DNA from 2 places in the Streptomyces sp. NPDC048523 genome. Region 2 is predicted to be linked to the other one. Evidence: predicted binding sites of a transcription regulator. Region 2 holds the regulator's gene; the other holds the start of a gene.

Region 1 (15,597 bases), on a different contig from region 2:
CCACCTCCGCGTCCGCGGGCTGGGGGAGCCGGATGGCGATCTCACCCGAGACACTGGTCAGCCGGACGTCGGTCGGGCCCTCCGGGTCCAGGTCGACGATCATCGAGCCGCTGACCGAGTCGGCCCGCACGGAGGGGCCGGAACCCTCCACGACGGTGAGATCACCGGAGACCGAGTTGAAGCGCAGGTCGCCGGTGACGGCCTGGGCCTCCAGATTCCCGGAGACGGTGTCGGCGCGGACGGAGCCCGACAGTCCCACGAGGGTCGTGTCGCCGTTGACCCCCTTCACCACCGACGGGCCGCGCAGCCCGGACACGACGGCGGCGGCGCTGACCACTCCCACCTCGACGCGGGTGTCGGCCGGCACGGCCAGCGAGACGACCGCGCTGCGCCGCCAGCCCTTGCGGTCGAGCCACTTGAGGAAGCCCTTCCAGGGCAGGTCCTCGTAGGCCACCGTGAGGGTGCCGCCCTCTTGCGTGACGACGAGAGGAGGTCCCTCGATCTCGGACACCTCCAGGCGTGCGGAACCTTCGTCCGTGCCCACCACGTTCACCGTTCCGTTGACGGTGCGTACGTGGAGTTCGCGTACGGGCTCGTCGAAGGTGAGCTTCCTGGGCTCCGTGACGGACCACTCGGGCATGGTGCAGACCTCCCCGTAGCAACGCGCCATATCGCGTCTCCTGCAATTCACGATATATCGTGGACGTCGAAAGTCAAGACACTCGTTCTGGGGATGCGGAGGGTGTAAATATGACCAATCGGAGTGAATCGCCCTAGCGTGTGATCATGTCGACGGAAGCCACCTCCCGTGCCGGTCGCACCGGTCCCGCCCCCGGCGCCCTGCTGCTGTGCCGCGCTGAGCCGGATTCTGTCGCTCCCGTCGCCCGGCTGCTGCGCGAGCGGATGCTGCTCACGCGCGCGGGGCAGGGGTGGAGCGTCCTCGTGCCGGAAGGCGGGCCGTGGCTGCGCGGTGAGGAGCCGGTCGACCGTGTCATGACCGGTTGGGCCACCGCCCTGGCCGTCGGCGCTCCCTGGGCCGTCCTCGCGCTGTGGTGGGACGCGGAGCGCGGCGGCTACACCCTCGCCTCCGGCTTCCGCCGCCCAGTCGGCTACATCTGGCTCACCAACGGCACGCCGGCCGGCGAGGACGAGGCCATGCGTACCTTCGCGGCCCGTCTCGGCCTCGACCCCGTCCTGGACGTCCAGTCCCTGGACCGCCTCACGCAACCGGACCCTGCCTCGGACGCCCGCGCCCGCCTGCGCGGCCTGCTCGCGATCCTCACGCGCGTGGGCCTCAGCCTCCCCGCAGGTCTCGCTCCCGGCGAACCGGCCGACCGCCTCCGCGAGGTGGTCCGGGACCGGCCGGACGCCGTCCCGATCGAGTGGGAGGGCGGGTGGGAAACGGTCCGCGACGAACTCCAGGTGGCCGCCGGCCGCCGCCTCACGCCCTGGCTCCCCTGGTCAGGCGACCCGAAGGCGCGCACCCTAGCCCTGGCCCAGCTGGCAGCAGGCCTCCCACTGGCCGCCTGGGGCCTACGGCACCGCAGTGCCGGCTGGCTGACGGCGGGGACGCTGCTGCTGGCGCACGGCGCGCTCGGAGTCTTGTACGACCTGTCGCATCCCCGCGACTGACCCCCGGGCCTGATCGCCGGCACGACAACTCGCCCTGGACCCGTCCCCGTTGGCCACCTGGGGCCTACGGCACCGCAGTACCGGCGGGGCTGCGGCCGACGCAGTGTGCGCTGGGGGTGTCGTACGACTTGACGCACCCCCGCGGCTGACGCCGGTGCAGGATCGCGCTGGCCTCCGGCTGGTCGCCTGGGGCCTACGGCATCCCGGCGGCTGGCTGGCGGCGGAGACGCTGCTGCTAGGGGCAGGTGGGCTGGGGGTGTCGTACGACTTGATGCACCCGCGCGACTGACGCCGATGCTGGATCGGGCCGGCCCGCCTCCGCTGGTCGACTGGGGCCTACGGCGCCCCGGCGGCGGCCGGCTGGCGGCGGGGACGCTGCCCCTGGCGCACGGCGCGCTCGGGGGTCGTACGACCTGACACGCCCCCGCGACGCCCCCCCAACTGACCCCCTCACCGGACCGCCGGCACCAAAACCGGGGCGTCTCAGAGGGCCCCGCGGTCGGCGAGCCGTACGGCCTAGTCGTCGTCCTCGTCGTCCAGGCGGGCCAGCCATGTGGCCAGTCGTTCCACCGGTACCTCGAAGTCGGGATTGAGGTCGACGAAGGTTCGCAGTTGCTCGGCGAGCCACTCGAAGGTGACCTCCTCCTCACCGCGCCGCTTCTCCAGTTCCTCGATGCCACGGTCCGTGAAGTACATGGCTCAAGGATAAGTGCGCCGAAACGGCCGGGCCGCACCCCTCGGGAGAGGGATGCGGCCCGGTCACGTACTGCCCCGAAGAGGGGTTACGCGTCGAACACCTCGCGCACCAGCTGCTCCTGCTCCGCCTGGTGCCGCTTGGCGGAACCGACCGCCGGGGACGAGCTGTGCGGGCGGGAGATCCGCCGCAGCCGCTCGCCGTGCGGAACCTCCGCGCCGACCGCGAGGTCCAGGTGGTCGATCAGGTTGAGGGCGATGAAGGGCCACGCGCCCTGGTTCGCCGGCTCCTCCTGGGCCCACAGGTACTTCTCGGCGTTCGGGTACTTGGCGATCTCCGCCTGGAGCTCGGCACCCGGCAGCGGGTACAGGCGCTCGATGCGGATGATCGCCGTGTCCGAGATGCCGCGCTTCTGACGCTCGGCCTCCAGGTCGTAGTACAGCTTGCCCGCCACGAAGACGACCTTGCGGACCGCCGCGGCGTCCACGGACGTGTCGCCGATGACCGGGCGGAACTGACCCGTCGTGAACTCCTCCGTCTTCGACGCGGCGGCCTTGAGGCGCAGCATCGACTTCGGGGTGAAGACCACCAGCGGCTTGTGGTGCGGGTTGTGCACCTGCCACCGCAGGAGGTGGAAGTAGTTCGACGGCAGGGTCGGCATCGCGACCGTCATGTTGTTCTGGGCGCAGAGCTGGAGGAAGCGCTCCACGCGCGCGGACGAGTGGTCCGGGCCCTGGCCCTCGTAGCCGTGGGGGAGGAGCAGGGTGACGCCGGACGTCTGGCCCCACTTCTGCTCCGCCGCCGAGATGTACTCGTCGACGATCGTCTGCGCGCCGTTGACGAAGTCGCCGAACTGCGCCTCCCACAGCACGAGCGCGTCCGGGCGGGCCAGCGAGTAGCCGTACTCGAAGCCCATGACCGCGTACTCGGACAGCAGGGAGTTGTAGACGTTGTAGCGGGCCTGGTCCTCGTTGAGGTACTGGAGCGGGGTGTGCTCCTCGCCCGTCTCACGGTCGATGAGGACCGCGTGCCGCTGCCCGAAGGTGCCGCGCTGCGAGTCCTGGCCGGACAGCCGGACCGGCGTGCCCTCCAGGAGCAGGGAGCCGACGGCCAGCGTCTCGCCCATGCCCCAGTCGATCGTGCCGTCCTCGACCATCGACGCCCGGCGCTGCAGCTGCGGCAGCAGACGCGGGTGGACGTTGAAGGTGTCGGGGATGTTGACCTGGGACTCGGCGATCCGCTTCACGACCTCCGCGGAGATCGCGGTGTTCACGGCGACCGGGAACTCGGCCCGCGGGTCGGAGACGGGACCGGCGGCCGGCTGGGCCGTGGCGGCCTCGCGGACCTCGGTGAAGACCTTCTCCAGCTGGCCCTGGTAGTCCTGCAGCGCCTGCTCGGCCTCTTCCAGGGTGATGTCGCCGCGACCGATGAGGGACTCGGTGTAGAGCTTGCGCACCGAGCGCTTCTTGTCGATCAGGTCGTACATCAGCGGCTGGGTGAAGGCCGGGTTGTCCGACTCGTTGTGACCGCGGCGGCGGTAGCAGATGAGGTCGATCACCACGTCCTTGTTGAACGCCTGGCGGAACTCGAAGGCCAGGCGCGCGACGCGGACCACGGCCTCCGGGTCGTCACCGTTCACGTGGAAGATCGGGGCCTCGATCATGCGGGCCACGTCCGTGGCGTACATCGAGGAACGCGACGACTCGGGGGCCGCCGTGAAACCGACCTGGTTGTTGATGACGATGTGGACCGTGCCGCCGGTGCGGTAACCCCGCAGCTGCGACATGTTCAGGGTCTCGGCCACCACGCCCTGGCCCGCGAAGGCCGCGTCACCGTGCAGGGCGACCGGCAGGACGGTGAAGTCCGTGCCGCCCTTGTTGATGATGTCCTGCTTGGCGCGGACGATGCCCTCGATGACCGGGTCGACCGTCTCCAGGTGGGAGGGGTTCGCGGCCAGCGAGACCTTGATCTGCTCGCCGTCCAGGCCGGTGAAGGTGCCCTCGGCGCCCAGGTGGTACTTCACGTCGCCGGAGCCGTGCATCGACTTCGGGTCGAGGTTGCCCTCGAACTCGCGGAAGATCTGCGCGTACGACTTGCCGACGATGTTCGCCAGGACGTTCAGCCGGCCGCGGTGGGCCATGCCGATGACGACCTCGTCCAGGCGGGACTCGGCGGCCGAGTCCAGCACCGCGTCGAGCAGCGGGATGACGGACTCGCCGCCCTCCAGGGAGAAGCGCTTCTGGCCGACGTACTTGGTCTGCAGGAAGGTCTCGAAGGCCTCCGCGGCGTTCAGCCGGCGCAGGATGCGCAGCTGCTCCTCGCGCTCGGGCTTGGTGTGCGAGCGCTCGATGCGGTCCTGGATCCAGCGGCGCTGCTTCGGGTCCTGGATGTGCATGAACTCGACGCCGGTGGTGCGGCAGTACGAGTCGCGCAGCACGCCGAGGATGTCGCGCAGCTTCATCAGGGACTTGCCGGCGAAGCCGCCGACCGCGAACTCCCGCTCCAGGTCCCACAGGGTGAGGCCGTGCTCGGTGATGTCCAGGTCGGGGTGCTTGCGCTGGCGGTACTCCAGCGGGTCGGTGTCGGCCATGACGTGGCCGCGGACCCGGTAGGAGTGGATCAGCTCGAAGACGCGGGCGGCCTTGGTGACGTCGTCGTCGTGCGAGGCGTCGATGTCCTTGAGCCAGCGGACCGGCTCGTAGGGGATGCGCAGGGCCTCGAAGATCTCGTCGTAGAAGCCGTTCTCGCCGAGCAGGTAGTTCGCGACGATGCGCAGGAACTCGCCGGAGGCGGCGCCCTGGATGACCCGGTGGTCGTAGGTCGACGTGAGCGTCATGACCTTCGAGATACCGAGCTTGTTCAGGGTGTCCTGGGAGGTGCCCTGGAACTCCGCCGGGTAGTCCATGGAGCCGACGCCCATGATGACCGACTGGCCGGGCATCAGACGCGGCACGGAGTGGACCGTGCCGAGGCCGCCGGGGTTGGTCAGGGAGACCGTGACACCGGTGAAGTCGTCCATCGTCAGCTTGCCGTCACGGGCGCGGCGGACGATGTCCTCGTAGGCCTGCCAGAACTCGAAGAAGTTCAGCGTCTCGGCCTTCTTGATGCCCGCGACGACCAGCTGGCGGTCGCCGTTGGGCTTCACCAGGTCGATGGCGAGGCCGAAGTTGACGTGCGGCGGCTTGACGAGGGTGGGCTTCCCGTCCTTCTCCGCGTAGTGCCAGTTCATCGACGGCATGGCCTTGATGGCCTGCACCATCGCGTACCCGATCAGGTGCGTGAAGGAGATCTTCCCGCCCCGGGCGCGCTTGAGGTGGTTGTTGATGACGATGCGGTTGTCGAAGAGCAGCTTCACCGGGACCGCGCGCACGGACGTGGCCGTGGGCAGCTCCAGGGAGGCGTTCATGTTCTTCGCGACCGCGGCGGCGGGGCCGCGCAGCGTCACCAGCTCCGGGCCCTCCGCGGGGGCGGCCTCGGCGGCCGGCTTCGCGGCGGGCTTCGCAGCCGCCGGCTTGGCGGCCGGAGCGGCCTGCGCCGGAGCGGCGGCCGGTGCTGCGGCCTTGGCCGGGGCCGGAGCCGCGGCGGCCGGCTTGGCGGCCGGAGCAGCGGCCTGAGCCGGCGCGGCAGCCTGGGCCGGGGCGCTGGGAGCCGGGGCGGCCTGCGCCGGAGCGGTGGTGGTCTCCGCGGCCCCCGCGGCCGCGGTACCCGCCGCAGCCGGGGCGGCACCCCCCGACTTGTAGTCGGCGAAGAAGTCCCACCAGGCACGGTCTACGGAATTCGGATCCTGGAGGTACTGCTGATAGATCTCGTCGACGAGCCACTCGTTCGGCCCGAACGCGGCAGCGGGGTTCTTGCCCGCTTGGTCTGCGTCGGTCGAGATGCTCGAGTTACTGGGGGACTGTGGCGACACGGCGGCAACCGCCCTCTTCCGCTTCTCACAAGGTGATGGACAGCGGGAATAAAGGCTACGCCCCCAAGACCGCGAAGGTCAGGCCGGGCCCGTCCATCGTCGTGTAAGTCACATCGAAGAGCGTGTTTCGCGGGTGGAAATGGCGGGAAACAAGCGTGGTTCCGGTACGCGCGTCCGCCCCAGGGAAGGGCCGAGCGGGGCTCTGCGCGACTGCGGCGCGGCCCTCTGCCTGATCACACGTGTCCGTCAGCGCGGAACAGAGATGGATCTTGCGGCTCCGCTTCGAACTTTACGTCAACTTGGCAGAGAGGGAAGTCCCGGAAGGGTGACAAGGATCCGGCAGCCCCGCTCGGATTCGGCCACTCCGATCCGGCCGCCGTGCAGATCCACCGCCCAGCGGGCGATCGCGAGCCCGAGCCCGGTGCCGCCGTCGCTGCCCGGACCGTGCGGCCGCATGACCTGACCGCGGTTGAACCGCTCGAAGACGCGGTGCCACTCCGAGCGCGGAATGCCGGGGCCCTCGTCGAGGATCTCCAGTTCGAGCGACTCGGGCAGGGCCCCGCGCCGCGCCTTGACCGTCACCCGTCCGTGTGCCGGGCTGTGCTTCACCGCGTTGTCGATCAGGTTGGCGACGACCTGGTGGATGCGCTCCGGGTCGGCGTGCGCGGTCAGCTCGGGCGGCGAGACGTCGAGGTGCAGATGGACGTCGTTGCGCGTGTGGCTGCCGGATCCCGAGGCGATGCCCGCGCGGGCCGTGGCGACCATGTTGGCCTCCTTGAGCACGCCCGAGAGATACGGCCACACCTCGAACCGGCGCTTCTTCAGCGGTACGACGCCGTTGTCGAGGCGGGACAGGTCCAGCAGCGTCTCCACCAGCCGGCCCAGCCGCTCGGTCTGTTTCAGAGCCGTGCGCATGGTCTCGGGATCGGCCTGGGTGAACCCGTCGACGATGTTCTCCAGCACGGCGCGCAGGCCCGCGATGGGTGTGCGCAGCTCGTGGGAGACATTTGCCACAAGTTCCTTGCGCTGGCGTTCCTGGGCCTCCAGGTCGTCCGCCATGCGGTTGATCGTCTGGGCCAGGTCACCCAGTTCGTCCCGGCGGTTCTCGCGGACCCGGCGGGTGTAGTCGCCGTGCGAGATGGACCGGGCGACCGCGTTCATGTCGTCCAGGGGCGCGGTGAGCGAATGCGCCACGAACTGCGTAATCAGGAGTGTGGCGATCATCGAGAAGACCGTGATGAAGCGCAGCTCGGTGGCTGTGCGCATCGCGATCATCATCAGCCCGGTGGTGATGAGGACCGCGATGACGACCAGCGCACCCAGCTTGGTCTTGATCGAGAAGGGGCTCACTCCGCCCCAGGGTTCCCTGGGGTTTCTCCGGCCGGCCGGACCCTCGCTCATGGCGTCGGCGTCTCCAGGGCGTAGCCCACGCCGTGCACCGTGCGGATCCGCTCGGCGCCGATCTTCCGGCGCAGGGCCTTGATGTGGCTGTCGACGGTCCGGGTGCCGGAGGCGTCCGCCCAGTCCCACACCTCGGCGAGCAGCTGCTCACGGGAGAGCACCGCGCGCGGGGTGTTCGCCAGGCACACCAGGAGGTCGAACTCGGTGGGCGTCAGGTGGACGTCCTCCGAGCGGACCCGCACCCGGCGCTGCGCGTGGTCGATCTCCAGCTCGCCGAGCCGGAGGATGCCGGAGCGCGGCGTGGTGGCGGCCAGCGCGGCCCGCTCGACGCGCCGCAGCAGGACGTGCACGCGCGCGGCCAGCTCTCGCATCGAGAACGGCTTGGTCATGTAGTCGTCGGCGCCGACACCGAGACCGACCAGCATGTCGGTCTCGTCGTCACGGGCCGTCAGCATGAGCACCGGGACCGGACGGGCGGCCTGCACGCGGCGGCAGACCTCCAGACCATCGAAGCCGGGCAGCATGATGTCGAGGATCAGCAGGTCCGGCTGCCAGGCCTCGGCCGTGTCGACCGCTGACGGACCGTCCACCGCCGTTTGCACGAGGAATCCCTCGGCGCGCAGGCGGGTCGCGATGGCGTCGACGATCGTCGGATCGTCCTCGACGACCAGGACCCGGCGCTGGGCGCCGGGAGTGGCCGTCGAACCGTTGTGGGAGGTGTGTGTCTGCTCCATCGCCCGCCCCTGGGGAGTGCTTTCCGGAACCATGTGGGGTGATTCCTTGTCTGCGCATGACTGCGATTGACGCTTGAATGATCGGCGTAGGGAAGCAGAGTACGGGGAGCCGTCACCCCTTTGCTATCCAGGTCGGACGGCGAGATGGACGACGTCGGGTACGCCCCGGGCAACGGGGATCTCCTCGGTACGTACCTGTTGGAACCCGGCATTTGCCAGTGATTGCTCAAATTCCGGAGAGGGTTTGGCCGACCACACGGCCAGTACACCGCCCGGCTTCAACACCCTTGCGCAGCTTGTGAGTCCGGTACGCGCGTAGAGTCCGCCGTTGCTCTCCGTGACCGTCCAGTCGGGTCCGTTGTCGATGTCGAGGCACAGCACGTCAAAAGTGGCGCATGTCTCATTGACGAATTCGACCAGATCCGTTTTCAGAATGTTCGTCCGGGGATCGGCGAGCGCCTTCGCCGTGAGCGCCGAGAGCGGGCCCGCGCGGTGCCAGTCGATGATCGCGGGTTCCCGCTCGACGACCGTGATCCGGCCCCACCGGGGGTTCGCGACCGTGTGTGCGAGCGAGAAGCCGACGCCGAGGCCGCCGATGAGGACGTGCGGATCGGGACGGTCGTCGAGCGCGGCGAGCGCCGCGTCGACGAGCCTCCGCTCCGAGCGTCCGTCGGAGGTGTCCATCAGGAAGCAGCCGTTGGCGATGATCTGGAGCAACTCGCCGTGCCGCCGCAGGACGACCTCTCCGTACGGGCCCTCGCGACGGTCCAGGACTTCGGGAATGTCGTACGAGGTGGGCATCGGCCCATCTTGGCAGGTACGGCGACCGGGCCGGGGCTCCTTGAGAAGTCCCTGTGAATCGGGGCCGGGGTGGCGTCGGTCACAGACAGCGGGCGGGTGGGGCGCGAAGGGTGGGGTGGGACGGAAGGAGCAGCTCACCTTGGAACGGACCACGCCCCCAGCCCCTTCCGACCCGCCCGCACCGAAAGCTCCTGCCCCGGACGCGTGCTTTCCGGACGTGGCCGCGCTCCTCGACGGGGTGCCCCGGCAGCGGGGACGGGCCGAGCGGTGTGCCGCCGGGACACCCGCGACACCCCCGGCAACGACCGCCCCGGACACCGGATTTCGCGTCCTCCGGCTCCAGCGGCTGCTCCCCACTCCCACCGGGACACCGTTCACCTTCGTCTACGGCGCCGTCCTGGCCGCCGTCTCCCTGGTCGCCGCGCAACTGGACCCCGCCCTCGTGCACACCCTGTACCAGGGCTCCAGCACCGATGTCGCGCACCTCGTGCGGATGCCCGTCCTGGTGCTGGTGGCCAGCGCGCTGTGGATCGCGGGCGGGATCCTCTCGCCGTACGCCCTCGCCCTGCTGTTCGTCCTCACCGCGCTGGAGCGGCGGATCGGCGGAGTGCGCACGGCGGGTGTCTTCCTGCTCGGGCATGTCGGGGCGACCCTCGCCACGGAGGTCCCGACAGGCCTCGCGGTCCTGGCCGGGCATCTGCCCGCCAGTTCGCTGCACCGCCTCGACTACGGCGTCAGCTTCGGCGTGGCCGCGTGCCTCGGCGCGCTGGCCGGACTGCTCCGGCCGTGGCTGCGCTGGTCCTTGCTGGCCCTCTTCGGCTGGCTGCTGGTGACCGACCTGATCGCGTTCACCGACCCGATGACCGACTGGGGTCACCCGATCGCCCTGGCGATCGGTGTCGCGACCTGGCCGCTGCTGCGGCGCCGCGGCGCAGTCAGCGGGCCGGCGGGGTCCAGACGTACGGCGTAGTCGTGGTGATCGCGTGGAAGCCGAGTCGGCGCAGGATGGGCGCGCTGTCGTCCGACGCGTCCACGTGCAGACAGGTGACCCCGCGGGAGACGGCGAGAGCGGCGCGTACGGCGACCAGGGCGCGGTAGATGCCCCTGCCCCGCCACTCGGCGAGCGTGGAGCCGCCCCACAGGCTCGCGAACTCGGTGCCCGCGCGGAACACCAGCCAGGCGGCGCACACCACTTCGCCGCCTGCCTCGGCGACGTACACCGCGATGTCGTCCGGCGCGGTGGCGACCCGGCCGATCAGGTCGTCGGCGAGCCAGCTCCGGTCCTCTCCCCACACCGTCGACTCCATCGCGGCGATCCGGCGCATGTCGGCGTCCGCCATGACGCGACGCACGGTGACGCCTTCCGGGAGCACGGGCTGTCGTACGGCCAGCTCGGCGGCCCGGCCGACCAGGACGGTCTCCCGCTCCTCGGGCACGAAACCGGCCGCGCGGAGTCGTTCGGTTAGGTCGGCCGGGGTGTCGTGGGAGCGGGTCTTCCACTCGACGGCCTCGCCGCGCGCCGCGAAGAAGTCCCGTTGCCGCGCGATGAGTTCGTCGAGCGCGTCGCCCTCCACGCCGAGGTCGCGCGGCCCGCTCACGAACCCTCGGAACTGACCGACGATCCGCAGCAACGGCCCGTCCTGCTCGTACGTCACCCCCGCGGGCGGGGTCGGGGGAGCACCGCGCATCTGGTCGTCGTAGGCGGAGAGGAGCGGGTGTGTGCCTGCCGTGATGATGGTCGGCCTCTCGGTCGTGATGGTCGTCCCCCGCGCGCGTGTCTCGTGGCCGTCGGGAAGAGGAAGGGCCGGCCCGGTGTTGCCCGTCGTGCGGCCGGTGGGAACCACCGGAGCATGACAGAGACCGTCCTCTGCCGTCTCCGGATTTCCCGCGGGCGGTGACGGGCCGTCACCCGGCGTCCGGTCCCACGAACTTCGCACTGGTGAGCGGAGCTTCCACATGCCAGCCCAGAGCCTCGTACAGGCCCCGGCCCGCGGGCGTCCCCGCCAGTACGCCGGTCTGCGCCCCCGTGGCGGCCGCCACGGCCTGGAGGGTGCGCATGACGAGACTGCCCAGTCCCCGGCGCCGATGGGCGGCCGCGGTCTCGATCTGGTCGAAGACGGCGGTGGCGCCGGTCGGGGCGACCTGGCCGCGCGCCGCGAGGGAACCGTCGGGCGCGGCGACGAGCATGCGCGTGACGCCGCGGACGGTCCAGGTGCGCAGCCGGTATCCGGCGGGCGCGGCGGGGCGTTCGGCCGGCGTGGTCGTGGTTGTGGCCGTGGTCAGGGGGACCGTCATGAGGAAGCCGGGTTCGGGATCCACCCACCAGCCCTCGCCGAGCCAGCCCCCGACCACCTCCGGGTCCTGGAACACCTTGAGCCACACCCCGGCCCCCGTCACCCCGTCCGCCACCTGGCGTACGGCCTTCTCGTCCACGTCGTCGCCGAGCGCGTCGAAGACGTGCCGGGACACATGCGCGAGCTGTCCCACGTCGATGGTGAAACCCCACGGCTCATGCTCCGGAGCCGCCGCCCCGCGGGACACGACCCAGCCGGTCACCCACGCCTTTACGACTCCGTCCATGACATCCATGACATCCCCCTGTAATGGTCGCTCGCGGTAGGTGGCTATTACCTGTCCGGTACCGGACGACCATAGGGCCCTACCCGCCGATTCCGGCAGTCGTGATCGCCGACAGCGAACAGGCAAACGGGTGGGGAACATTCGAAGGCCGCGGGGCATTGAGTCGGCATAGCTCAACTTGACTGCCTAAGGGGAGATCATGGCTTCGACGTCCACACCGCTCACCCTGCCCGTGCTGCCGCTCGACGACGAGGTCGTGCTGCCCGGAATGGTGGTTCCGCTGGACCTGAACGACACCGACGTACGCGCCGCGGTGGAGGCCGCCCAGGCCGCCGCCCGCTCGGAACCCGGAAAGCCCAAGGTCCTCCTGGTGCCACGCATCGACGGCACCTACGCGAGCACCGGAGTGCTCGGCACCGTCGAGCAGGTCGGCCGGCTGGCCGACGGCGACCCCGGCGCGCTCATCCGCGGCCGGAGCCGGGTGAAGATCGGTGCGGGGACCACCGGCCCGGGCGCCGCGCTGTGGGTCGAGGGGACCACGGTCGACCAGACCGTCCCCGACCCGCTGCCCGGCCACGCGACCGAACTGGTCAAGGAGTACAAGGCACTCGCCACCGCCTGGCTGCGCAAGCGCGGCGCCTGGCAGGTCGTGGACCGGGTGCAGGCCATCGACGACGTGTCCACCCTCGCCGACAACTCCGGTTACTCGCCCTTCCTGACCACCGAGCAGAAGGTCGAGCTGCTGGAGACCGCCGACCCGGTCGCCCGCCTCAAGCTCGCCACCCAGCAGCTGCGCGACCACCTCGCCGAGCAGGACGTCGCCGAGACCATCGCGAAGGACGTCCAGGAGGGCGTCGACAAGCAGCAGCGGGAGTTCCTGCTCCGCCGTCAGCTGGAAGCCGTACGCAAGGAACTGCGCGAGCTCAACGGCGAGCAGGAGGGCGAGGAGTCCGACGACTACCGCGCCCGCGTGGAGGCCGCCGACCTGCCCGAGAAGGTGCGGGAAGCCGCCCTCAAGGAGGTCGACAAGCTGGAGCGGTCCAGCGACCAGTCCCCGGAGGGTTCCTGGATCCGCACCTGGCTGGACACCGTCCTCGAACTGCCGTGGAACGAACGGACCGAGGACGCGTACGACATCCAGGGTGCCAAGGAGATCCTCGACGCCGAGCACGCGGGCCTGGAGGACGTGAAGGAGCGGATCACCGAGTACCTGGCGGTGCGCAAGCGCCGTAACGAGCGGGGCCTCGGGGTCGTCGGCGGCCGGCGCGGTGGTGCCGTGCTCGCCCTCGTGGGCCCGCCCGGCGTCGGCAAGACCTCGCTCGGCGAGTCCGTCGCGCACGCCATGGGCCGCAAGTTCGTCCGCGTCGCCCTCGGCGGCGTCCGGGACGAGGCGGAGATCCGCGGCCACCGGCGGACGTACGTCGGCGCGCTGCCCGGCCGGATCGTGCGGGCCATCAAGGAGGCGGGGTCGATGAACCCGGTCGTCCTGCTCGACGAGATCGACAAGGTGGGCTCCGACTTCCGCGGCGACCCCGCGGCGGCCCTCCTGGAGGTCCTGGACCCGGCGCAGAACCACACCTTCCGCGACCACTACCTGGAGGTCGAGCTCGACCTGTCGGACGTCGTCTTCCTCGCCACGGCCAACGTGCTGGAGGCGATCCCGGAGGCGCTGCTCGACCGGATGGAGCTGGTCCGGCTCGACGGGTACACGGAGGACGAGAAGATCGTCATCGCCCGTGACCACCTGCTCCCGCGCCAGCTGGAGCGGGCGGGACTGGAAAAGGACGAGGTCGTCATCGACGAGAGCGCCCTGCGCAAGCTCGCCGGCGAGTACACGCGCGAGGCGGGCGTCCGCACCCTGGAGCGGTCGATCGCGAGGCTGCTGCGCAAGGTGGCGGCCCAGCACGAACTGGGCGAGCGGGAGCTGCCGTTCACGGTCACGGACGAGGAGCTGCGCGGTCTGATCGGCCGGCCGCACCACGTGCCCGAGTCGGCCCAGGACCCGGCGGAGCGCCGGACCGCGGTCCCCGGTGTCGCCACCGGACTCGCGGTCACCGGAGCGGGCGGGGACGTGCTGTTCGTCGAGGCGTCGCTGGCCGACCCGGAGACGGGCGCGGCGGGTCTGACGCTGACCGGCCAGCTGGGTGATGTGATGAAGGAGAGCGCGCAGATCGCGCTGAGCTTCCTGCGCTCGCACGGCGCTGAGCTCGAACTGCCGGTCGCTGACCTGAAGGACCGGGGCGTGCACATCCACTTCCCGGCGGGCGCGGTCCCCAAGGACGGCCCGAGCGCGGGCGTCACCATGACGACGGCGCTGGCCTCGCTGCTCTCCGGCCGGCTGGTCCGCACGGACGTGGCCATGACGGGCGAGGTCTCGCTGACCGGCCGGGTCCTGCCGATCGGCGGCGTGAAGCAGAAGCTGCTCGCCGCGCACCGCGCCGGGGTGAGCACGGTCATCATCCCCAAGCGCAACGAGGCCGACCTGGACGACGTCCCGGCGGAGGTGCTGGACAAGCTCGACGTCCACGCCGTCACCGACGTCCGACAGGTCCTGGAGCTGGCGCTGTCCCCGGCGACGAACGGGGCCGCGCCGGAGGTCCCGGTGGCGGCGTGACGCCGTAGCCCGTCAGCGGGCTGCGGCCGCCGACACCGGTTGAGGTGGAGGCCCGGGTTCTCGTGAGGGAGGCCCGGGCCTTCGCCGTACCCGGGGCGGGTCAGCCGTTGGCCAGCGCCTGTACGCGGTCCGGGGCGCCGTTGAAGCGGTCGTGGTCGCCGACCGTGGGGCCGGTGGAGGTGTACTGCCACATGGTGTACGTGCTCCAGCCGGCCGGGAGGGTGCCGGCGGTCGAGGCGTAGTGGGCGATCCAGAGCGGGTTGGCGGAGAAGCCGGCGTAGTTGCCGGTGCACTGGTTCCACCAGCTGGTGGCGGTGTAGATGACGGCCTGCCGGCCGGTGCGCGCCTTGTACTGGTTCAGGAAGTCGCGGATCCAGGTGACCATCGCGCTCGGCGACTTGTCGAAGCAGGCGTCGCCGTACGGGTTCCACTCGATGTCGAGCACCCCGGGGAGGGTCCTGCCGTCATTGGACCAGTCACCGCCGTGGTCGACGAAGTAGTCGGCCTGTGTCGCGCCGCTCGTGGTGTCCGGGGTGGCGAAGTGGTAGGCCCCGCGGATCATCCCGACGCCGTGGGCGCCGGTGTACTGCTGGGAGAAGTAGGGGTTCGTGTAGTACGTCCCCTCGCTCGCCTTGGTGTACGCCCACCGGACGCCGTTGTTCCACAGGGTCGGCCAGGCGACGTTGCCCTGATAGCTGGCGACGTCGACCCCCTCCGTCTGGGTGGCACGGATGTCGGCGGGCAGGCCGTCCTGGCCGTCGTGCGCCACGACGCCCATGCCCATGTGGGCGTCGCCGCGGGCCGGGGTGGCGGTGGCGGTGGCGGTGGCGTCGGGGGCTTCCGCGGCCGGGGCGGGGGCCGCGAGGAGCAGGGAGAACGCGGTGAGCAGGAGACCTATGAGGAAGAGGCGTCGGGGACGTATCTGTTCGGGTCTGCGCACGGGCATGGCGTGCCTCCGGGGGCTCGGTGACGCTCGGTGGGACATGACTGAGTGACCTTTGGGGATGACGTGGGCATGCCAGTCACCTCTCTGAAGACGCTCCGTACGAGGACGACGGGTCGGGAAGTGGGACCGGCGGCTGCCATTGGTCCAGCCCTGCGAAATACTTACGGGGCTGCGGTGATGTCGCAATCTGGCGGAACATTCACGGCCGGGAAATTCAAGGCAGGGGCTGACGTGCACGAAGAGGAAAACGGCGGCGGTGTCCCGGGCGGGGCCGAGGTGGCGCCG
Region 2 (15,597 bases):
GTGCCAGGACCTCGACTGGGAACTCGACACTGCGTACACCTACGGCGTCACCCTCACCGACGGCAAGGGCAACGCGTCGGCCGTTTCCGCGACGGTCACCGTCACCACCGCCGACCGCACTGCGCCGCTTCCCGTCACGGGTCTGACCGCGACTCCCCGAGCCGACGGGACGGTGCTGCGCTGGAACGCACCCGTCGACGACGACATCGCCTACTACGACGGCTGGATCGGCACGCGTCGCGACGACGGGACCGTGCGATGGCTCGACAGCTGCTTCGACGACGGGGCAGGTGACCCGCTGGCGATGCTGTGTGTCGACATCCCGGACGGCGAGACGCTGGTCTACGCGGTGACCGCACGAGACAAGTGGGGCAACTCGTTGCCGGTCACCGACCCGTCCGTTCCTACCGTGTCCTCGACGGAACTCGACACCAGAGCGGCCGAAAGCATTTACGCGGACAACGCGCCGCTGCTGGGCAGCGGAGGCTGGATCTGGACCTCCGAGGACATCACCGCGTTCGACTGGCGGTGCGAGGGCGATGTGTGTGCCGACATCACCACGTACCGGATCAGTCGCTGGGATCCGGTGACCCGTACTTACGGCCTGCTGGACACCGAGCCGGCCGTTCCGGGCACCTCGCGTTACACCTACCTCGACGAGACCCAACCGCTCGGACAGGTCTCGTACTACCGGGTCGTCGGTGTCCGCACCGACGGCACGGAGACGGCTGCCGCCCATCCCTTTCGGATCAGGCCGGACGTGGTCTGAAAACCGTCTCCCGCCCGACCGACCCTTTCATCGCTCAAAGCAAGAGGAACGTATGAACCCTGTCAGACGTACGACGGCCGGCGCGCTGGTGCTCGCCACCGCCGGCACCCTCGTCTCCCTGACGGCGGCGCCCGCCCCGGCGGCCGTGTCGTGTGCCTCGCCCGTGTTCCAGCGCCAGTTCTACGCGAACACGAGCCTGTCCGGCGCCCCGAAGAAGACCGACTGCGACAGCGCGATCGACGACTCCTGGAGCGGCGCCCCCGTCTCGGGCCTGCCCAAGGACAACTTCGGCGTCCGCTGGACCGTGACCCGCGACTTCGGCTCCGGCGGCCCGTTCGCGCTGAGCGCCACCGGCCTCGACGGGATGCGGGTGTACCTCGACGGCGTCCGCAAGATCGACCTGTGGAAGAACGTCTCCACCACGGTCACCAAGACCGCCAACGTGACGATCCCGTCCGGCAAGCACACCCTGCGCGTCGACTACGCCAACTGGACCGGCGCCGCCAAGGTCAAGGTCACGTACGCGCCGCGGACCTCCGCCGACGTCGACAAGGTCAAGCCCCTCACCCCGACCGGCACTTCCGTCACGTACGACCAGGCCACCGGCAAGGCCAAGCTCACCTGGGCGAAGAACAAGGAGATGGACCTCGCCGGGTACCGGGTCTACCGGCGGCTCAAGGGGGCCTCCTTCGGCACCAAGCCGCTCGGCACGACCACCTCCACCTCGTACAGCGACACCGCCCTGCCGGTGACCGGCGACACGTACTACTACGAGGTCCGCGCCTACGACAAGGCCGGCAACGAGTCGGGCGGCACCGCCGACCAGGCCGTGACCACGGTTGACCGCACCGGCCCGGCCGCGGCGACCGGGGTGACCGCGCTGGGCACCACGGCGGGCAACTCCGTCACGTGGCAGGCGTCCTCGTCCAAGGACGTCGACCACTACGAGGTGTGGGGAGCGCCCGTGGGGCAGTCCGACCCCGACGGGCCCGAGCCGGTCCGGGGGACCTCATGGACGGACGTGACGGCGGACGCCGGGACGGCGTACGCGTACAAGGTGCAGGCCGTCGACACGGCCGGGAACTTCGCCCCGGTCTCCGACCCGGCCACCGTCACCCGCCCCGTCGCCTCGGCGGTGCCCGCCCCGACCGGAGCCACCGGCACACCCGCCGACGCGTCCACCACGCTCGCGTGGCCCGCGGCCGACGGCGCCACCGGCTACCGCGTCTACCGGCGTACTTCCGTCAACGGCGCCTGGAGCCTGCTGGACAGCCCTGCGGGAACGTCGTACGAGGACACCTCCGCCCCGCAGGGCAAGGCCTACTACTACGTGGCCGCCGTCGACGCCCAGGGCGCCGACTCGGTGCCCTCCGCCGAGGTCACCGTCGACCGGCTCACCCCGGCCACCGCGACCGGCCCGGCCGCGCCGAAGCTGACCCTGGTCACGGAGGGAGTGCCGGCGCGCGCGCCCGTCCAGGTCACGGCGGCCCCGGGCACGGGTGACGAGGGACGCGTCCTGAAGGGGTACTCCTGGGAGATCTCGGGTGCCTGCGGCGACAGCGGCATCCGGTTCTCCACCACCGGCGCCCTCTCCTGGACGGCCCCCTGGAACGGTCCCTGCGTCGCCGAGGTGTACGCCGTGGACGCCTACGGCCGCCAGGGCACGCAGAGCGCCTCGGTGGAGTTCTTCAGCGGCCGTTGACACACACCACAGCCGCTGACGGCGCATGAAGAAGGGGCCCGGAGAGATCTCCGGGCCCCTTCTTCGTGCTGTGCCTAGTCCCTGGCCTTCTTCGGCCGCCACACCACCAGCGCGCTGGTCTGCTGCACCTCCTGGTACGGCACCAGGTCACGGCGGTACGACGCGTGCACCGCCGCCTCACGCTGCTGCATGGCCGCCGCGGCCCCTTCGACGGCCGCCTGGAGCTCGGCCACCCGGGACTGCAGCGCCGCGACCTGGTTCTCCAGCTCGATGATGCGCTTGATGCCCGCCAGGTTGACGCCCTCGTCCTGCGACAACTGCTGCACCTGGCGCAGCAGTTCGATGTCCCGGGCCGAGTAGCGCCGGCCCCGGCCCGCGGTGCGGTCCGGAGACACCAGCCCCAGACGGTCGTACTGACGCAGCGTCTGCGGGTGCAGTCCGGACAGCTGGGCCGCCACCGAGATGACGTAGACCGGGGTCTCCTCGGTCAGTTCATACGGGTTGCGTCGACGACCGTCCATCTAGATCATGCTCCCTTCGCGGCCTGGAACAGCTCCGCCCGTGGATCCTCACCCACGGTCGCCTCGCGATACGCCTCCAGCGCGTCACGAGCCTTCCCCGACAGCTCGGTCGGGACACTCACCTCGACGGTGACCAGCAGATCGCCCCGGGTGCCGTCCTTGCGGACCGCGCCCTTGCCCCGCGCCCGCATGGTGCGGCCGTTGGGCGTGCCCGGGGGCAGTTTCAGGGTCACCGAGGGGCCGCCCAGCGTCGGCACCTTGACCTCGCCGCCGAGCGCCGCCTCCGAGAAGGTCACCGGGACCGTCACCGTGAGGTTGTCGCCCTTGCGGCCGAAGACGGGGTGCTCAGCGACGTGCACGGTGACGTACAAGTCGCCCGCGGGGCCGCCGCGTTCACCGGGCGCCCCCTTCCCGCGCAGCCGGATCCGCTGGCTGTCGGACACCCCGGCCGGGATACGGACCTGCATGGTGCGGGAGGACTTGGCCCGCCCGGAGCCCTTGCAGATCTCGCAGGGGTTCTCCGCGATCAGGCCGCGGCCCTTGCAGTCCGGGCAGGGGTCCGTGAGGGAGAACCCTCCGCCGGAGCCCCTCGCCACCTGGCCGGTGCCCACGCAGGTCGGGCACACGCGCGGGTTGCCGTTGGCGTCGCCGGTGCCCGAACAGGCCTTGCAGGGGGCCTGCGAGGACATCCTGAGCGGGACCGTCGCACCCTCGATCGCCTCGGTGAAGCTGAGGGTGACCTCGGTGTCGATGTCCTGGCCGCGCCGCGGCTGGACGCGCGTAGTTCCGGAGCTGCCCCGGTTGAACAGGCCTCCGAAGACGTCTCCGAGTCCGCCGCCGAAGCCGCCGGCTCCCTGGGCCCCGCCCTGGGCGCCGCCTCCGAAGAGGTCGCCCAGGTCGAAGTTGAAGGAGCCACCCGCGCCGCCCGGCCCCGGACGGAAGCCGCCGTTGCCGAACAGGGCGCGGGCCTCGTCGTACTCCTTGCGCTTCTTGGGGTCACCGAGGACGTCGTTCGCCTCGGAGATCTCCTTGAAGCGCTCCTCGGCCTTGGTGTTGCCCTTGTTGGCGTCCGGGTGGAACTCGCGGGCGAGTTTCCGGTACGCCTTCTTGATCTCGGCCTCGGTGGCGTCCTTGGGGACGCCGAGGACCTTGTAGTAGTCCTTCTCGATGAAGTCCTTGGTGCTCATCCTCGACGTGCCCCCTTTCCGGTGTCCCGATCGTTCTCTTCGACCTCAGCCCTCCTCAGGGCCGTTGTCCTTGTCGTCGCCGGCCTCGGACCCGTCCTCGGCCTTGACCGTCTGCGCGCCCGGCTGCGGCTCGGCCACGGCCACCCGCGCGGGGCGGATGGTGCGCTCGCCGATGCGATACCCGGGCTGCAGGATCGCCACGCACGTCGTCTCGGTGACGTCGGGTGCGTAACTGTGCATCAGGGCCTCGTGGATCGTCGGGTCGAAGGGCTCGCCCTCCTTGCCGAACTGCTGGAGTCCCAGCTTCGCCGCCACGGTCTCCAGCGACTCCCCGACGCCCTTGAAGCCGCCGACGAGTTCACCGTGTTCCCGCGCGCGGCCGATGTCGTCGAGCACCGGGAGGAGCTCGGTCAGGAGGTTCGCGATGGCGATCTCCTTGACCGTGATCCGGTCCCGCTCCACGCGGCGGCGGTAGTTCTGGAACTCGGCCTGGAGCCGCTGGAGGTCCGCGGTGCGCTCGTCGAGCGCCTTGCGCGACTGGTCCAGCTGGGCCGTCAGGCCGGCGATCTGCGCTGTTGCGTCCCCGGCCGGGGCCGCCCCTTCTTCGGGGGCGGCCTTCGGCTCGGCGTCGTCGGGGGTGGCGCCGGAGGGGACGTCGGGCTTCTCGTCGAAGCCCGGGGTCTCCTCCGTCACGCGGCACCGTCCTTGCGCTCGTCGTCCACGATCTCGGCGTCCACGACGTCGTCGTCCGCCTTGGCCTCGGAGGCACCGGCGTCCTCGCCGCCGGCGGCCGCTCCGGCCTGGGCGTCGGCGTACATGGCCTGGCCGACCTTCTGGGAGACCGCGGCGACCTTCTCGGTCGCGGTACGGATCTCCGCGGTGTCCTCGCCCTTGAGCGCGGCCTTCAGCTCCTCGACGGCGGACTCGACCTCGGTCTTGACCTCACCGGGGACCTTGTCCTCGTTGTCCTTGAGGAACTTCTCCGTCTGGTAGACGAGCTGCTCGCCCTGGTTGCGGGTCTCGGCGGCCTCGCGGCGGCGGTGGTCCTCCTCCGCGTACTGCTCGGCCTCCTGGCGCATCCGGTCGACCTCGTCCTTCGGCAGCGAGGAGCCGCCGGTGACGGTCATCTTCTGCTCCTTGCCCGTGCCCAGGTCCTTCGCGGTCACGTGCATGATGCCGTTGGCGTCGATGTCGAAGGCGACCTCGATCTGCGGGACACCGCGCGGGGCCGGCGGCAGACCGGTCAGCTCGAACATCCCGAGCTTCTTGTTGTACGCCGCGATCTCGCGCTCGCCCTGGTAGACCTGGATCTGCACGGACGGCTGGTTGTCCTCGGCGGTGGTGAAGATCTCGGACCGCTTGGTCGGGATCGTCGTGTTCCGCTCGATGAGCTTGGTCATGATGCCGCCCTTGGTCTCGATACCGAGGGACAGCGGGGTCACGTCGAGGAGCAGGACGTCCTTGACCTCACCCTTGAGCACACCGGCCTGCAGGGCGGCGCCGATGGCGACGACCTCGTCCGGGTTGACGCCCTTGTTGGCGTCCTTGCCGCCGGTGAGCTCCTTGACGAGCTCGGCGACGGCGGGCATACGGGTGGAGCCACCGACGAGGACGACGTGGTCGATCTCGTTGATGGAGACGCCGGCGTCCTTCATGACGTTGAAGAACGGGGTCTTGCAGCGCTCCAGGAGGTCCGCGGTCAGCTGCTGGAACTGAGCCCGGGTGAGCTTCTCGTCCAGGTGCAGCGGGCCCTCGGCGGAGGCGGTGATGTAGGGCAGGTTGATCGAGGTCTCCGTCGAGGAGGACAGCTCGATCTTCGCCTTCTCGGCAGCCTCACGCAGACGCTGCAGCGCCATCTTGTCCTTGGCGAGGTCCACGCCGTGACCGGACTTGAACTGCTGCACCAGGTAGTCGACGACGCGCTGGTCCCAGTCGTCACCACCGAGGTGGTTGTCACCGTTGGTGGCCTTCACCTCGACGACGCCGTCGCCGATCTCCAGCAGGGACACGTCGAAGGTGCCGCCACCGAGGTCGAAGACGAGGATCGTCTGGTCGTCCTTGTCGAGGCCGTACGCCAGCGCGGCCGCGGTGGGCTCGTTGACGATGCGCAGGACGTTCAGGCCCGCGATCTCGCCGGCCTCCTTGGTCGCCTGACGCTCGGAGTCGTTGAAGTACGCCGGGACGGTGATGACCGCGTCGGTCACCTTCTCGCCCAGGTAGGACTCGGCGTCCCGCTTCAGCTTCTGGAGGATGAAGGCGGAGATCTGCTGCGGGTTGAAGGGCTTCCCGTCCAGCTCCATCTTCCAGTCGGTGCCCATGTGCCGCTTCACCGAACGGATGGTCCGGTCCACGTTGGTGACCGCCTGGCGCTTGGCCACCTCGCCGACCAGCACTTCGCCGTTCTTCGCGAAGGCGACGACGGACGGCGTGGTCCTGGCACCCTCGGCGTTGGTGATGACGGTGGGCTCGCCGCCTTCGAGAACGCTGACGACGGAGTTAGTCGTGCCCAGGTCGATGCCGACCGCACGTGCCATGGTTGATTCCTCCAGCTGACTTGAGTGGAACAGACTCAAGTGTGCACGACAGCCCCGGCTCGGTCAACAGACCTGAGTCGTCCAGGCTCAACTCTTATCCGTTCCTTACACGCAACTGGCCTCTGACCTGCGTCGATACCGGACGAGGCGCACTGCCGGACTTCACACGAAGGAGTGCGAGTACGACGACCAGGACGCCCCCGGCCACCCAGAGAGCGCCGGTCGCGGCGATCCACCCGAGGTGCACCAGGACCGCGACGAGTACCCCGCCGAAGGCCGCGACACCCAGCACGACGGACGCGCCCTGCGGAGTGAGCCCGAGCCGCCGCAGCCGGTGGCCGAGATGGTCGGGGGCGGCACGCAGCAGCGGCCGCCCGGACAGCAGCCGGGCCAGGACGACGAGCACGACGTCGGCGCTCACCACCGCCGTCAGCGCGAACAACACCCCCGCGCCGGAGCCGAGTTCCTGCCCCGCGCGGGTCGTCACGGCCGCGGACGCGAGCACGAACCCGGTGAACAGCGCCCCGCACGCGCCGAGTCCCGCACGCGCGGGATGCCAGTTGTGCATCAGGAACCCGGTCAGCGCGGCGGCCAGCACGCTCAGCAGCACGGCGAGCCCGTCCATCACTTCGGCCGCCGCACAGGCCCCCGCCCCGAAGGCGGTGACGACCCCGACGGTCCCGGCGAGCCCGTCGGCGTGGTCCAGCGCCTTGAACCCGAGGGCGACGAAGACGATCCAGCCGGCCGCGAGGAGACCTGCCGCCACCCCCGTCTCCTCGTACGGCACGACACACGCCGCCGCCACGGCCGTACCGCCCACGAGGAACCGTGCCTTGACCCGCCGTACGTCGGCGACGAGCCCGAGGAGGGCCACGCCGGCCCCCGCGACGAGCAGCCGTCCGACATCGGGCCCGAGCGGGGTCACGCCCCGCCAGTCCCCGACGAACGCCACGCCACAGGTGGCCGCCACCATCGCCACACCTCCGGACAGCGGCATCGGCCGTCGCCATCGCCGGTCGACGATCCCGAGGCGCAGGGCGGCCACCCGCAGCACGGCGGTGAGCACGGCGGCGAGGAGCAGGGCGGAGGTGGCGGCAAGGATCCCGTAGAGCACGAGCCTAAATTAGCGCCGTATGTACCAATTCATCACGAATAACACGATCGGGTTTTAAGGTAACCCTCAGCGATTCAGATCACTGCGTGCCCGGCTACAGTGCGGCGGAGGATGGGGGTAGTCTCAGACGGACTGCATAAGTTACCGCTTAGTAATGACGAGAATCCGTCCTCGCGGACCTCTCGTAGACCCCTCGCAGGCCCGAGGAGCCCCGAAATGCAACTCGCCGCGATCATCGTGTCGCTGGTCCTGACCGTGGTCGGCGTGGCACTGCTCGCACGCGCCATCGGCCAGTTCGTCCGGTACTTCAAGCTGGGCCAGCCGGTCCCCGCCGGAAGCAGGACCGACAACCCCTACGCACGCAGCGTGACGCTGGTGAAGGAGTTCCTCGGCCACACCCGGATGAACCGGTGGGGCGTCGTGGGCTTCGCCCACTGGTTCGTGGCCGTCGGCTTCCTGACCCTGCCGCCCACCCTCGCGCAGGCGTTCGGCCAGCTCTTCAAGGCCGACTGGGTGCTGCCGGTCATCGGCGCGTTCCTGCCGTTCGAGATGTACATCGAGTTCATCGGTGTCATGACCGTGCTCGGCATCGCCGCGCTCATCGTGATCCGCCTGCTGAGCCTGCCCTCCCGCCCCGGCCGCAAGTCCCGCTTCGCGGGCTCCAAGGCGGGTCAGGCGTACTTCGTCGAGTACGTCATCCTCACCATCGGCCTCGCCATCTACGTGCTGCGCGGCCTGGAGGGCGCGCTGCACCACGTGGACGGCTACGAGGCCGGGTACTTCGCCTCGTACCCGCTGGTCCTGGCCTTCAAGGGCCTGAGCGTCACCGCGCTGCAGAACCTCGTCTACCTCGTCGCGACGATCAAGATCGGCACGTCCTTCGTGTGGATGATCGTCGTCTCGCTCAACACCAACATGGGTGTGGCCTGGCACCGCTTCCTGGCCTTCCCGAACATCTGGTTCAAGCGCAACGCGACCGGTGAGACGGCCCTCGGCGGTCTCCAGCCGATGACGAGCGGCGGCAAGCCGATCGACTTCACCGACCCCGGTGACGACGACGTCTTCGGCGTCTCCCAGGTCGAGCAGTTCTCGTGGAAGGGCCTGCTGGACTTCTCCACCTGCACCGAGTGCGGCCGCTGCCAGTCGCAGTGCCCCGCGTGGAACACCGGCAAGCCGCTCTCCCCCAAGCTCCTCATCATGTCCCTGCGCGACCACGCGCACGCCAAGGCGCCGTATCTGCTGGCCGGCGGCGGCAAGACGATGGAGGGCGAGGAGAAGGCGTCCGAGGAGCAGCTGAAGGACGTCCCCGCGGCGGCTCTCGCGGAGGCCGAGCGTCCGCTGATCGGCACGGCCGAGGAGAACGGCGTCATCGACCCGGACGTCCTGTGGTCCTGCACCACCTGCGGCGCCTGTGTCGAGCAGTGCCCGGTGGACATCGAGCACGTCGACCACATCGTCGACATGCGCCGCTACCAGGTCATGATCGAATCGGCCTTCCCCTCCGAGGCGGGCACGATGCTCAAGAACCTGGAGAAGAAGGGCAACCCCTGGGGCCTGGCGAAGAAGCAGCGCCTGGAGTGGCTCAAGGAGGTCGAGTTCGAGGTCCCGGTCGTCGGCCAGGACATCGAGGACCTCACCGAGGTCGAGTACCTGTACTGGGTCGGCTGTGCGGGCGCCCTCGAGGACCGCGCCAAGAAGACCACGAAGGCGTTCGCCGAACTCCTCCACATCGCGGGCGTCAAGTTCGCGATCATGGGCGGCGACGAGAAGTGCACCGGCGACTCCGCCCGCCGCCTGGGCAACGAGCCCCTGTTCCAGGAGCTCGGCATGGAGAACGTCATGGCGCTGAACATGGCGTTCGGCGAGGAGCTGGACGACGACGGCAAGGTGGTCCCGGAGTCCGCCAAGCCGAAGTCCGCGAAGAAGATCGTCGCGACCTGCCCGCACTGCCTGAACACGATCGGCAACGAGTACCCGCAGCTCGGCGGCGACTACGAGGTCATCCACCACACCCAGCTGCTCCAGCACCTGGTGGACGAGGGCAAGCTGGTCCCGGTCACGCCGGTCGAGGGCATCATCACCTACCACGACCCCTGCTACCTGGGCCGCCACAACAAGATCTACACGCCCCCGCGCGAGATCATCGCGGGCGTCCCGGGCCTGCGCAACGAGGAGATGCACCGCCACAAGGAGCGCGGCTTCTGCTGTGGCGCCGGTGGCGCGCGGATGTGGATGGAGGAGCGGATCGGCAAGCGCATCAACAACGAGCGCGTCGACGAAGCTCTTTCCCTCAACCCCGACATCGTCTCGACGGCCTGCCCGTTCTGCCTGGTCATGCTCACCGACTCGGTCAACGGCAAGAAGAACGACGGCAAGGCGAAGGAGTCGATCCAGGTCGTCGACGTCGCCCAGCTGCTGCTGCAGTCCGTGAAGACCCCGGGCGACCCGCAGGACGCGGCGGAGGCGGAGAGCGAGCCGGAGCCGGAGCCGGTGAAGTAGCGCTCACGACGGTGCTGTTCGGCGCCCTCGGGTCCCACCGGGCCCGGGGGCGCCGCGTCTTTGCGGTCTCCGCGTCTTTGCGGTCTCCGCGTCTTTGAGGTCTCCGTGCAGAAGCGGTCTCCGCTCAGAAGTGGGTGGCGATCCCGAAGACCCGCCAGAGCTGAGCCATGTCGTGCCGGTCATGCTCCGAGGGCTCGTACCCCTGGTGGAAGTAGACCTGCTGCTCGGCGGACAGACACGGAACGGCCGTCCCGCCGATGCTCCCGGTCACGAAGCCGGCGGCCGGGTACGCGAAGGGCCGCTCCGGCTCCCCCGACGCCTGCACGGCGGAACCGTCCCCGGCGAAGACCAGCGGGTGCAGATCGACCTCCCGTCCGCCGGGAGCGGTGACCACGAACCGCACCGGCCGCAGGTCGAGGCTCTCCACGAAGCCCGCGCCTGCCAGGGCCGCCACCACAGCGGGCTCCTGCTCCCGCCGGTGCATCAGGTCCAGGTCGCGATGGTCCCGGGTCTGCTCGCCGACCAGCGCGTCGATCCCCCACCCACCCCCGACCCAGACCTCCGCCCCGGCCCGCCGCAACAGGTCCAGGATGTGCAACACCGCGTCCACGTCCACCACTTGACTCCAGGGTCGTACGGGGCTGTCGCCACCTGTCGAACACGTGCATCATTGCCGGGGTCGTTGTCCATGATGCTGACGGGGTGAACGGTGCGCGCGCGTAGAGGTGTTGTGGGTACGGCGGCCCTGTGTGGCACCCTCCTCCTGGCCGCCTGCGGTCCCACCCCGCACACCGGATCCGCGGACCGCACCCCGGTACGGAACGCCGACGCCCCGGCCCGACTCCCCGTCCCGAAGGGCAAGGGCAGCAAAACCCCGGACGACTTCAACGGCGACGGACACCGCGACCTCGTCCTGGGCGACCTGGTCAAGGAGCAGGCCCACGCCGACGACCCCGGCATCGGGATCGTCTACGGCAGCGAGCGCGGACTCGTCCCGGGCGCTCGGCAGTTGATCGCCCCGGCCCGGCAGGGCGCGGCCACCGACGGCCAACTCCCCGCCCTGTTCGACGCGGAGGCCACCTGCGACCTGGACAAGGACGGCTTCACGGACCTCGTCGTCTCCACCGACCCGCCCTACGACGGCCAGGGCCAACCCCCGGTCCCGCTCCAGATCCTCTTCGGCTCCCCGACCGGCCTGACCGCCAAGGCCGTTCACCTCACCGTCCCGCCCGCCGCCCGCGTCGGCAACGACTGGCCCGACCAGCCGGTCTGCGGCGACTTCGACGGCGACGGCGCGAAGGACCTGGTCCTGCATGCGACCGGCGGCCATCTCACCTACCTGCGCGGCCCGTTCACCCGCGCGGGTGCCCCCAGCGCCGCCGGCGCCCCGATCCGGTCGCCCGGCGAGGTCCCCACGGGCCCGGCCTCCGACGTCGACCGCGACGGTTACGACGACCTGATCGTCCGTACGACCCAGGGCACCGGCCCCTCCGCCGTCGTCCTCGGCGGTCCGGCGGGCCCGACCCGCACCGGAGCCGTCCTGCCGTCCGGCATCGACGTGGCCCTGGGCTCCTTCGGCCGCGGCAAGGCCCTGGACGCGGCGGTCGGCGCCATGGGAGGAACGTCACTGCGCTACGACCTCCCGACCGGGGCGAAGGGCTCCCTGTCCTCCCCCGGCTCGGTCCTGGACGCCGCCGACTTCGACGGCGACGGCCTGAGCGAACTCGTCTCCAGCGGCTCACGCCTGCGCGTCTTCCAGGGCCGTACGACAGGTCCGTCCACCAAGGCGACGGTCGTCGTCGAACCCCCCGCCACCGGCTCCACCCGGGTCGTCGCGGTCGGCGACTTCGACGGCGACGGGCGCGTGGACCTCGCCGTGCGGACGTACCGGAGCGAGACGAAGGACACCGTCGCGGTGTTCTCCGGCGCGAAGAAGGGGCTGGTCACCGCTGAGCCGTCCGTCACCTTCTCCACCTCGGAGTTCCTGACTGATTCATGACATCCGTACAACCCCGGTACACCGGCGAGGGTCTTCCGTGTCACCGAAACGATCGGCACCCGAGCAGGAGGACCCGCATGCCCCAGCCGCACCCGAGACGGATGCGACTCGCCCTCGCCACGGCCACCGCCGCCGCACTGACCGGCGGTCTGCTCACCTTCGCCGCCGCACCGGCGACGGCCGCGGACACCGACCACCACCTGGCGGACTTCAACGGCGACGGATACGGCGACGCCGCCTTCGCCGCCCCGTACGCGAAGCTCGACGGCAAGGGATCCGCCGGTTACGTGGCCGTGGTCCACGGCGGCTCCACCGGCCTCGACCCCGTCCACCACACCACGGTCGGCCAGGACAGCGCGGGCGTGCCCGACACGGCGGAGACCGACGACACCTTCGGTTCCGCCCTCGCCGTGGCCGACTTCAACGACGACGGCTACACCGACCTCGCGGTGGGAGCATCCGGCGAGGACGACGGCGAGGGCTCGGTGACGGTCCTGTGGGGCTCGGCGAGCGGCCTCACGAACGGCACCACGGTCACGGACCCGGCGCCCGCCGCACACGGCGAATGGGGCAGGACGCTGACCGCCGGAGACTTCGACGGCAACGGCACGGCCGACCTCGCCGTCGGCAGCGATTCCCCACACGTGTACGTCATCAGCGGTGGCGTCTCAGGGCCCGCTCAGCGGATCGACGTGCCCGAGCAGGCGTACGCCGTCGACGCGTTGGACGCGGGCGACACCAACGGCGACGGCAGGGCCGACCTGGTCCTCACCTACCGCACGAACCGGACGACGGACCCGTCGGGCAGCTGGTCGAAGGGCCTCGCGTACCTTGGCTCGCCCTCCGGCCTGGACACCTCGGTGCCGCGCCCGCTGAACGGCGGCACCTCCATCGCCCTGGGCGACATCGACGGCGACGGCTACGACGAGATCGCTCTCGGCAACGTCTTCAGCGAGGAGGACGACCACAGCGGCAGCCTGGGCGGCCGGGTCGTCGTGATCCGCGGCTCGGAGGGCGGCCCGGTCAACGGCGACGCCCCCATGGCCGAACTCACCCAGTCCTCCAGGGGAGTTCCGGGCGCGGACGAAGCCGGCGACGGCTTCGGAGGCGCGGTGTCCATCGCCGACGTCGACGGCGACGGACACGGCGAGCTGGCGATCGGCGTCGTCTTCGAGGACCTCGGCACGACCGAGGACGCCGGCGCGACCATCGTCATGAACGGCGCGGCGTCGGGCGTCTCCCGTGAAGGTGCCCGCACCTTCACCCAGAACACCTCCGGCATACCCGGCGCGGCAGAGGCGACGGACTACTTCGGCTCGGACGTGCTCCTGTCGGACGTCACCGGCGACGGCCACGCCGACCTCGCGGTCGCGGCCGGGTTCGAAGACGAGGGCATCGGCGCGGTGACGGCCCTGACGGGTGTGACCACGACGGGGGCGCGGACGTTCGGGCCCGGGAGCGTGGGCCGGCCGCGGGTGTACGGCGGCTTCGGCACGGGGCTCATCGGCTGAGGTGACGTAGAGGACGTAGAGAGGGGAGCCGTGCGGCCTCGCACATCCGCGTACGCCCCGTACGGCACCCCCCTGAGCGGCCCCCGACTCCTCTCTGACCGCCCCCTAGGGGATGTCACAGCTCGGCAGCAAAGCCGTCCCCGAAACGCCCGGCCGCGCCCGTCACTCTCCAGGACCAGGTACGTTCGAAGACGTGGCTGGATTCAGGATCGGACGCGGCCGGGACAACGGCGCTCCTCACACGCGACCGCAACAACCTCCGTACGGGCAGCAGGCGCCCCAGGGACAGCCGTACGGCTATCCCCCCGCGCCCCAGCCCCACCCGGGCCAGTGGACCCAGGGCGGCGGTGGGGGCTACGACGAGCCGGAGTACTTCGGCGACGGCGCGGGCCCCGGTAGTGCCCCGCACCCGCAGGGCGGCCATGACCCGTACGCGGCGAACAACCCGGGCCACACCCAGGCGTTCTCGGTCGGTGACGACCCCTACAACCAGGGCGGCACCTACCGCGCGGGCTCGGCCCCGGCCGGCCCCGTGGGCCCCCGCCTGCACTGGAAGGAACTCCTGAAGGGCATCCTGCTCTCGCCCAAGCAGACCTTCCTCCGGATGCGGGACTACACGATGTGGGGCCCGGCCCTCGTCGTGACCTTCCTCTACGGCCTGCTCGCGGTGTTCGGCTTCGAGGACGCCCGCAAGGACGCGATCAGCGCCACCCTGTCGAACGCGATCCCCATCGTCCTGACCACGGCCGTCGCCATGGTCCTGTCGGCGTTCGTCCTGGGCGTCGTCACCCACGCCCTGGCCCGCCAGCTCGGCGGCGACGGAGCATGGCAGCCCACGGTCGGCCTCTCCATGCTGATCATGTCCCTGACCGACGCGCCCCGCCTGATCGTCGCCATGTTCTTCGGCGGCGACGCGTCCTTCGTCCAGCTCCTGGGCTGGGCGACGTGGGTTGCGGCCGGCGCCCTGCTCACCCTGATGGTCTCCAGGTCCCACGACCTCCCCTGGCCGAAGGCGCTGGGCGCGTCGGCGATCCAGCTGATCGCACTGCTGTCGATCGTGAAGCTGGGGACGTTCTAGGTTCTTCGGCGGTTCTTCGGCGGTTCTTCCGTGGTTCTTCCGCTACGACGGACGCCACTCAGGCGTCGAGAACCTGCCCCGTACGCCGGACCACGGGCGGCTGGACGGACCACGGAAAGTTGATCCAGTCGTCCGTGCGCTTCCAGACGTACTCGCACTTCACCAGGGACTGCGACTTCTCGTAGATGACCGCGGAGCGGACCTCGGCGACGGCGTCGAGGCAGAAGTCGCGCACCAGCTTGAGCGTCTTGCCGGTGTCGGCGACGTCGTCGGTGATGAGGACCTTCTGGTCGGAGAAGTCGATGACGTTGGGGACCGGGGCCAGCATGACCGGCATCTCCAGGGTGGTCCCGACGCCGGTGTAGAACTCGACGTTGACAAGATGGATGTTCTTGCAGTCGAGGGCGTACGCGAGGCCGCCGGCCACGAAGACTCCGCCGCGGGCGATGGAGAGCACGACGTCGGGCTCGTAGCCGTCGTCGGCGATGGTCTGCGCGAGCTCGCGCACGGCGGTGCCGAACGCCTCGTAGGTGAGGTTCTCCCGCACGTCCGCGTTGCTCATACCTGGGTCCGGTGGAAGTTGAGGAACGAGCGGGAGGCGGTCGGGCCGCGCTGGCCCTGGTAGCGGGAGCCGTAGCGCTCACTGCCGTAGGGGAACTCGGCCGGCGACGAGAGCTTGAACA

Evidence for each region. The regulator HspR, encoded in region 2, represses chaperone genes until heat shock. The targets are predictions, from matches to a motif close to TTGAGNNNNNNNNNCTCAA.
Region 1: the regulator HspR is predicted to act here: its motif matches at 11,911-11,929, upstream of lon (endopeptidase La).

What each region holds. Positions count from the first base shown of each region.
Region 1 covers NZ_JBICWQ010000003.1:933,966-949,562, forward strand. The annotation lists gene ACGFWE_RS20150 (DUF4097 family beta strand repeat-containing protein) at 1-640, opposite strand, end outside; gene ACGFWE_RS20155 (hypothetical protein) at 787-1,632, shown strand; gene ACGFWE_RS20160 (hypothetical protein) at 1,927-2,049, shown strand; gene ACGFWE_RS20165 (DUF6104 family protein) at 2,149-2,328, opposite strand; gene ACGFWE_RS20170 (multifunctional oxoglutarate decarboxylase/oxoglutarate dehydrogenase thiamine pyrophosphate-binding subunit/dihydrolipoyllysine-residue succinyltransferase subunit) at 2,415-6,236, opposite strand; gene ACGFWE_RS20175 (ATP-binding protein) at 6,531-7,637, opposite strand; gene ACGFWE_RS20180 (response regulator transcription factor) at 7,634-8,371, opposite strand; gene ACGFWE_RS20185 (spermidine synthase) at 8,495-9,172, opposite strand; gene ACGFWE_RS20190 (rhomboid-like protein) at 9,312-10,142, shown strand; gene ACGFWE_RS20195 (GNAT family N-acetyltransferase) at 10,108-10,860, opposite strand; gene ACGFWE_RS20200 (GNAT family N-acetyltransferase) at 11,078-11,752, opposite strand; gene lon (endopeptidase La) at 11,952-14,366, shown strand; gene ACGFWE_RS20210 (lysozyme) at 14,467-15,312, opposite strand; gene ACGFWE_RS20215 (MarR family winged helix-turn-helix transcriptional regulator) at 15,544-15,597, shown strand, end outside.
Region 2 covers NZ_JBICWQ010000005.1:487,160-502,756, reverse strand. The annotation lists gene ACGFWE_RS27905 (PA14 domain-containing protein) at 1-769, shown strand, start outside; gene ACGFWE_RS27900 (fibronectin type III domain-containing protein) at 822-2,471, shown strand; gene ACGFWE_RS27895 (heat shock protein transcriptional repressor HspR) at 2,546-2,992, opposite strand; gene dnaJ (molecular chaperone DnaJ) at 2,998-4,179, opposite strand; gene grpE (nucleotide exchange factor GrpE) at 4,225-4,872, opposite strand; gene dnaK (molecular chaperone DnaK) at 4,869-6,713, opposite strand; gene ACGFWE_RS27875 (MraY family glycosyltransferase) at 6,808-7,827, opposite strand; gene ACGFWE_RS27870 ((Fe-S)-binding protein) at 8,044-10,326, shown strand; gene ACGFWE_RS27865 (nucleotidyltransferase domain-containing protein) at 10,451-10,942, opposite strand; gene ACGFWE_RS27860 (FG-GAP repeat domain-containing protein) at 11,057-12,325, shown strand; gene ACGFWE_RS27855 (FG-GAP-like repeat-containing protein) at 12,403-13,836, shown strand; gene ACGFWE_RS27850 (YIP1 family protein) at 13,949-14,914, shown strand; gene ACGFWE_RS27845 (phosphoribosyltransferase) at 14,973-15,476, opposite strand; gene dcd (dCTP deaminase) at 15,473-15,597, opposite strand, start outside.